One region of the Solibacillus isronensis genome, then DNA from elsewhere that is predicted to be linked to it. Evidence: riboswitches for the same ligand, from Rfam matches in the RefSeq annotation. Region 1 holds a riboswitch; each other region holds the start of a gene.
What was found. A riboswitch is a leader RNA that binds a small molecule or an ion and turns the genes downstream of it on or off. The one in region 1 is predicted to bind thiamine pyrophosphate.
Positions count from the first base shown of each region.

Region 2: linked by a shared signal. The riboswitch ahead of thiW (energy coupling factor transporter S component ThiW) and the one ahead of tenA (thiaminase II) in region 1 are both predicted to bind thiamine pyrophosphate.
Region 3: linked by a shared signal. The riboswitch ahead of thiT (energy-coupled thiamine transporter ThiT) and the one ahead of tenA (thiaminase II) in region 1 are both predicted to bind thiamine pyrophosphate.

Region 1 covers NZ_JAMBOC010000001.1:237,051-239,254, forward strand. Annotated here, with positions in the region: gene M3166_RS01130 (NAD(P)H-dependent flavin oxidoreductase) at 1-462, shown strand, start outside; TPP riboswitch at 600-698, shown strand; TPP riboswitch at 765-863, shown strand; gene tenA (thiaminase II) at 939-1,631, shown strand; gene thiM (hydroxyethylthiazole kinase) at 1,609-2,204, shown strand, end outside.
Region 2 covers NZ_JAMBOC010000002.1:152,606-154,809, reverse strand. Annotated here, with positions in the region: gene M3166_RS12500 (VOC family protein) at 1-363, shown strand, start outside; gene thiW (energy coupling factor transporter S component ThiW) at 463-969, opposite strand; TPP riboswitch at 1,057-1,145, opposite strand; gene M3166_RS12490 (cupin domain-containing protein) at 1,255-1,827, opposite strand; gene M3166_RS12485 (nucleotidyltransferase) at 1,906-2,204, opposite strand, start outside.
Region 3 covers NZ_JAMBOC010000004.1:45,193-47,396, forward strand. Annotated here, with positions in the region: gene map (type I methionyl aminopeptidase) at 1-49, opposite strand, end outside; gene thiT (energy-coupled thiamine transporter ThiT) at 237-803, opposite strand; TPP riboswitch at 934-1,042, opposite strand; gene M3166_RS15180 (DUF4870 domain-containing protein) at 1,158-1,490, shown strand; gene M3166_RS19405 (hypothetical protein) at 1,559-1,690, shown strand; gene M3166_RS15185 (AAA family ATPase) at 1,741-2,204, opposite strand, start outside.

The DNA of each region.
Region 1 (2,204 bases):
TGGTTTGACGGTCCATTAGCTTTATCAGGATCAATCGCACGAGGACATTCGGTATTGGCTGCACAGGCGATGGGGGCTGATTTTGGCTATATCGGTTCACCATTCATCGCGACCGAAGAAGCGTTTGCTCGTCAAGAATATAAACAGATGATTGTTGATAGTACTGCAGAAGATATTGTATACAGCAATTTATTTACAGGAATCCACGGGAATTATTTGAAAGGTTCTATCATGAACGCGGGGATGGACCCGAGTAATTTAAAAGAAAGTAATCCTTCAGCAATGAACTTTAATGATAATACCGCAAAAGCCTGGAAAGATATTTGGGGCAGCGGGCAAGGAATTGGCGCGATTAAAGAGATTACTTCCACAAAACAATATGTCGATAAACTGGCCGAGGAATATGCTCAGGCTTATCAGGAACTGACTGGTAAAAGATCTGCAGTAACCCATTTACAATAGATGTCAGCGCATCATTAGTAACAAAATTTCTACTAACGATGCGCTATTTTGTGAATTTGTTATTGAACTATTAATTTCGTAATTTTGTGAATTCACTTGCCCGGTTCGAATTAATTTGTTACACTCGGGGTAATTAAATGCATTTGCGGGGGGACACATCAGTGTTGAGAAGGTTAAAACCTGACCCTTAGAACCTGGCCGTTAATACGGACGTAGGGAGCAAAGTACACGCTATACATATGTACTTACTTTGGCTCCGCGTATCTTTTACGTGGAGTCTTTCTTTTGCAAATACACAAGCATTTGATTTGCGGGGGGACACAGCAGTGTTGAGAAGGTTAAAACCTGACCCTTGGAACCTGGCCGTTAATACGGACGTAGGGAGCAATGAAAAGTGGTACGTACACTTTTTGGGGACGTCTCTCTATATTGAGGCGTCTTTTTTGTGCTTCCGCCAACAAAAAGGAGGAGTAACAATGGGATTTTGTGAAAAGGTAAGGAAAGAAACGGATTTTTATTGGGAGGCTAGCTTCTATCATCCTTTTGTACAAGGGATTGCAGATGGGAGTTTACCGCTTGAAAAGTTTAAGTTTTATATGCTGCAGGATGCATATTATTTAAAACATTATACGAAAGTTCTTGCTCTTGCAGCTGCAAAAGCGACTACGGATGACGATGTTCAATATTTTCTGCAAACAGCAAAATTTATTCATGACGCAGAGCTGGAGTTACACCGTACAACGTTTAAAGAATTAGGTGTGACAGCGGATGATTTGGAACAATTCGAACCGGCTCCAGCAGCCTATAACTATGTAAGCCATATGTATAATGCAGTGCATAACGGAGATGTAGCAGAAGCATTTGCGGCAATCCTGCCATGCCCATGGCTGTATCAGGAGATTGGGCAAAGGTTAAAAGATGCATGCCCGAATGTCCCTCTTTATGAACAGTGGATTGCATTATATGCTTCCGAGGAGATGCTTCAAAATATTGAAGTACAAAAATCGATGCTGGATCGATATGCGGAAGAACAACCTGCAAAGCTAAAAGTATTGCAGGAGCATTTTAAGAAAAGCTGTTATTACGAATGGATGTTCTGGGAGATGCCTTGGACAAAGCAAAGCTGGGAACAAGGGGTGTATATAAATGAGTCTGCAAGTAATTCATAAAAATCAACCGTTAGTACATTGCATTACAAATTATGTCGTCGCAAACTTTACAGCGAATGGTTTGCTGGCGGTGGGTGCTTCACCAGTAATGGCGGATGCAATAGAAGAAGTGGGGGAAATGGCTGCCCAGGCCAATGCTTTGCTTTTAAATATGGGCACTTTGAATGAACGGACAATAGAGTCGATGAAGAAAGCAGGACTTAGCGCAAACATGCATAATACTCCGCTTGTTTTTGATCCAGTAGGTGTAGGGGCAACGAAGTTTCGAGCGGAGACAGCACAACAATTGCTCGACCTTTTAAAGATTAATGTAATCCGTTGCAATATTGGAGAAATGGCGGCTCTGGCGGGAGTAAATTGGGCGTCTAAAGGTGTGGATAGTGGCAAAGGAGATATCGATGTTGCAGTGACTGCCAAAAAGTTGGCTAATAACTATCAATGTATTGTGATCGTAACAGGAGAACAAGATGTTATTACTGATGGGATAAGAGTGGAATTTGTAGAGGGTGGTCATGAAAAGGTGACAAAAATGACGGGGAGTGGCTGCTTGCTTAGTGCCTTTTGTGCAGCGGT
Region 2 (2,204 bases), on a different contig from region 1:
GGCGGCGTTGCAGAAGAAGCAATGAACTTCTACACATCCGTTATCGAGGACGCAGAAATTACGAGTATTGTCCGCTATGGAGCAAATGAAGGCGGAGATGAAGGGAAAGTTATGCAAGCAACTTTTTCGATAAAAGGTCAGGAATTTATGTGCATTGACAGCAATTTAAAACATGAGTTTGACTTCACACCGTCATTTTCTATTTTTATTACATGTGATACAGAAGAAGAAATCAATCATCTTTATGAAAAACTGCTTGAAGGCGGCCATCCACTAATGCCAATCGGTGATTACGGTTTCAGTAAGAAATTCGGCTGGTTAAATGACCGTTACGGCGTGTCATGGCAAATCAATTTAGCTTAATAAATGTACCGGGTGTCATGAGTCGATACCCGGCGCTTCATTTTCTAATATATTTTAAAGTCTTCTAATAATAAATCCCTTGCGTTCAACGCCAGCTACTCAACCGGCATTCTGATAAAGCATCCCGCCAAACGCCCTGTTTCTCACCATAATCTTCAGCAAGCCATAGCCTAAAAGCGCACCCGCAAACGAACTCATCATAAATGCCGGGACAAAACCGAACAGTGCCGCTTCCTGACCTAAAAATAAAATCGCAATCGGATAAGTAGCCATCGCACCGAGCAACCCTGTCCCAATCACTTCACCTACAGCTGCAAACGCCAACTTCTTCGTTTTCGCAAACAAAAATGCAGCGAGAAGTGCGCCAATCATACTCCCCGGATAGGCAAAGATACTGCCTGTCCCCATCAAATTTCTTAACGTCGATGTAAGAAACGCCTGTAATACCGCATACCATGGACCGAGCAGTACCGCCGATACGACATTGGCAAAGTGCTGAATCGGAAAAATTTTTGCAAAACCTAATGGGATATACACCAAACTGCTGAGAATCGTCGTAATCGCTGCGATAATCGCGGAATATGTAAGTTTTCTCGTTTTATTCATTTCTACCATCCTTTATAATAATTTTTGCAACAAAAAAACCACTTTCAATTAAGAAAGTGGTATCGTAGCCTATACAAAAATAAAAATAGGGGATCGACACTACTTTCCTACGCTAGTATTACCTAGATCAGGTGCAAAGGGTACTTCTCAGCCAAAAGGCGCCCCTAGTAGTTTTATGAGCAGATCATCTGCTTCCAATATTAGGTTAATTTCACAATTATCATAACACGGCCGTTTCATTATGCAAATGCATTTTCTAAATTTGATTCCTTTGACCGAGAAAAACTACTGCTCATACCCGCCGCCATAATTACCGGGTTGGGCATGTTGCCAAGGGTTTGGCGGACCGATGAAAGTATTCGGTCTGACAGGAGCAATTGCCTGCTGCCATAAATTTTCGTTCATGCCATACGTATGGGCCATAATATTTGCTGGTGTCAGCTTAAGGAGGTCGGAACCTAAAATGACTTCCGGTGTCGGAGCATTAAAAATGGCAAGCAGATGCGTGTTGTTTTGCGTAGCGACTTCGTAATGCCACCACCCTTGAGGAACGTTCGCTACTTGACCGGGGGTAATCGGAAAATGCATCAGCTGTTTCGTAAACGGATTCAAAATCGAAACAATCGCACTCCCCGCAATACAGTAAACAAGTTCCGCCGCATTTTGGTGGTAGTGCGGTTCAATCACATTATTGGCACTCAAATAAATATCAAGCAGCGATATATTATCCAGTGTATTTAACTGGTTGACGCCCATTACATTAATAAAATTTTGCTGGTCTTTAACGAACAACGGGTTTTTATTAAGGTCGAATGTAAACTGGGGTTGCACTGATGTATAATCTTGATTCGGATTCAATAGTTCACCTCTTTTTTATTGTAGTTAAAATATGCAATAATTTACCAGTGTGTGCCTATGTCGTTAGTAGCCATCCATTTAAAAATACACATACAACGCATTGATTAATGTGAAAATTAAAATAAACAGGGTAGCACCACATACAATAATTTCTGTAAAGTGGACGAACATGACTCTTTCATAACTTAACTCAGCTTTACGAAAACCAAAGAAATTCCCATGACTGATAATATAAATAAACGTACTCACGACCATTAAGGAAGACATTAAAAATGAAATTGTTGGCAAAGAAGTAACGTAGCGCGAGTTGCCCCCTGTTTCCATATAGAGCGGAATATCCAACCTCTTGCTTAACACAAAACTGACAATGACCAGGA
Region 3 (2,204 bases), on a different contig from region 1:
GTCCAATTTTTTTAAACGCCTGGATTTCTTCTTGAGTAGTAACAATCATGTGTAACTTCCTTCCTCTTAAACAATGTCTATCCTTAACTATAGCATACTTAAAATCGGTTGTAATTGTTCAAGGATTTTAAAATTTGCCGTTTAATTACTAATTTAGTACAACTTTCTACTATTAATATGAAAAAACTTGCAGCAGGAAAAGTATTCCTCACTGCAAGCTTTGAGTTTTCTATTCGTTATGTTGTTTTTACTTTTTGCAGTAAACGAGGTGCAGATGTGAATAAAACAACTGCGATAATTGCCGTAAGTATAGTAGCAGGTACCATATAAGTACTGTTGTAGATAATTGAATAGGCCCATACATTATCATCGCCTGCATATTCTTTAAAGAACACGACACCTGCAAGCAAGTGCGATACAAATCTTAAAGCACCACCTATAAGTGCCCCAATGACGATATAAAATGCCATTTTCACTTTATTGAGCGATTGTGCAGCCTCTAATAACGGCTTTCTTACAATTGCCGCTAACCCTACTACTGTAAATGCAAGGCCGTAATCTAAAATAGCCTGAAGCCAGTGTACAATGTATGCACCGAACATCATTTGCATCACGCCGATCAGCAAGCCTGTTGCAAGTCCTGCTGTTAATCCCCAACGAATGGCCATTAACATGATCGGTACCATAACAAAGCTGATTGACCCGCCTTGTGCCCACATTTTAAATGATACTTGATCCAACACAAGTCCGATGGCAGCAAATATCGCTATCTCCACCATCATCAATAATTTCTTTCTGTCCATAACAATGCCCCTTTCTTTTATCCGATGTAACAAAAGTGAAGAGGGATAGAATGGAACTTTTACTTCTTCTAGGTATTTAGAAAAAGTAAAAAACGATAATCAGGACAAAAGCCTGACTATCGTTTGAACAGTCGGATTCTATCCACATCCCTACGCAAGTGCTAACTTACAGGTTCAAAGAGTCAGTGCAATCCCGTGCACAATCTCAGCCGACTTTCTCGGCACCCCTTGTGGTACATCTAATTTTTATTGTTTGAACATGCTCATTGTAACGAATATTTTTACAACTTTCAACAGCTATTATTTTGAAACGTAATAGAATTACATATACTAGATACGAAGGAGTGATAAATAATGGATCAATCGAAAGGTTTAAGTGCACTGAGCTATTTGAGCTTTTATTTTGCACCGTTTATTTTACCGTTAATTATATTTATTGTTACGAAAGATGATGCCGTTAAAGGCCATTCTAAAAAAGCTTTTATTACCCAACTCATACCGATACTGTTAGGGATTTTTTATATGATTTACTTTTTCACTTCCGTTCTTTCCTGGAATGACACTTTGACCTTGAGCATTCAGGACTTTTTTATTAGTTCGCATTTTATCGGATTTATTTTTTTAGTTGTTATTACGTTTATCCTGGCGATATGGAATTTAGCTCAAGCGATTAAAGTTTTACGTTAATGTTTATGAACGCTCCATCTTTGGGTATATTTTTTATACGAAATGTATTCGTTAAGGAGTGTTTACTAATGAAATTAAAAAAACTCATTAAAACAGCAATTAAATATGGACCAATCGTGTATCCGATCATTAAAAAAATGATGGACAACAAAAAAACTACACCCCAACCAGCAACTTCACGACGAACTCCAAAACGTTGACGCAAAAAACACATTTCCCACTTTAACTGGAGGGAAATGTGTTTTTTTTCTTACTTAATAATAATCTCAGTTTTACTGTAGCCTTCTTTTAGCTTTTGTACTTGCAAAATAGCTGGCATTGCTGCTTTTAATTCGGCCACATGGGAAATGACGCCGATTAAGCGCCCTGTTTGCTGAAGATCGATTAATATATCGATCGCTCTTCTTAACGCTTCCTCATCCAAAGTACCGAATCCTTCATCAATAAACATCGTATCGATATGCACACTTCCTTGAACACTTTGAATAACATCGGCCATTCCTAAAGCTAATGAAAGTGAGGCATTGAATTTTTCACCACCGGACAGTGTTTTTACATCCCGCGTTTGCCCTGTATGACTGTCATATACATCGATGCTGAGTCCGCTTTGGGCATTTCCTTCTTTCCTTCCTGTAGATTTCAGGAAGTATTGGCCATTTGATAAGACACGCAAACGTTCATTTGCCGCATGCGTCACTTTTTCCAAATAGCCGA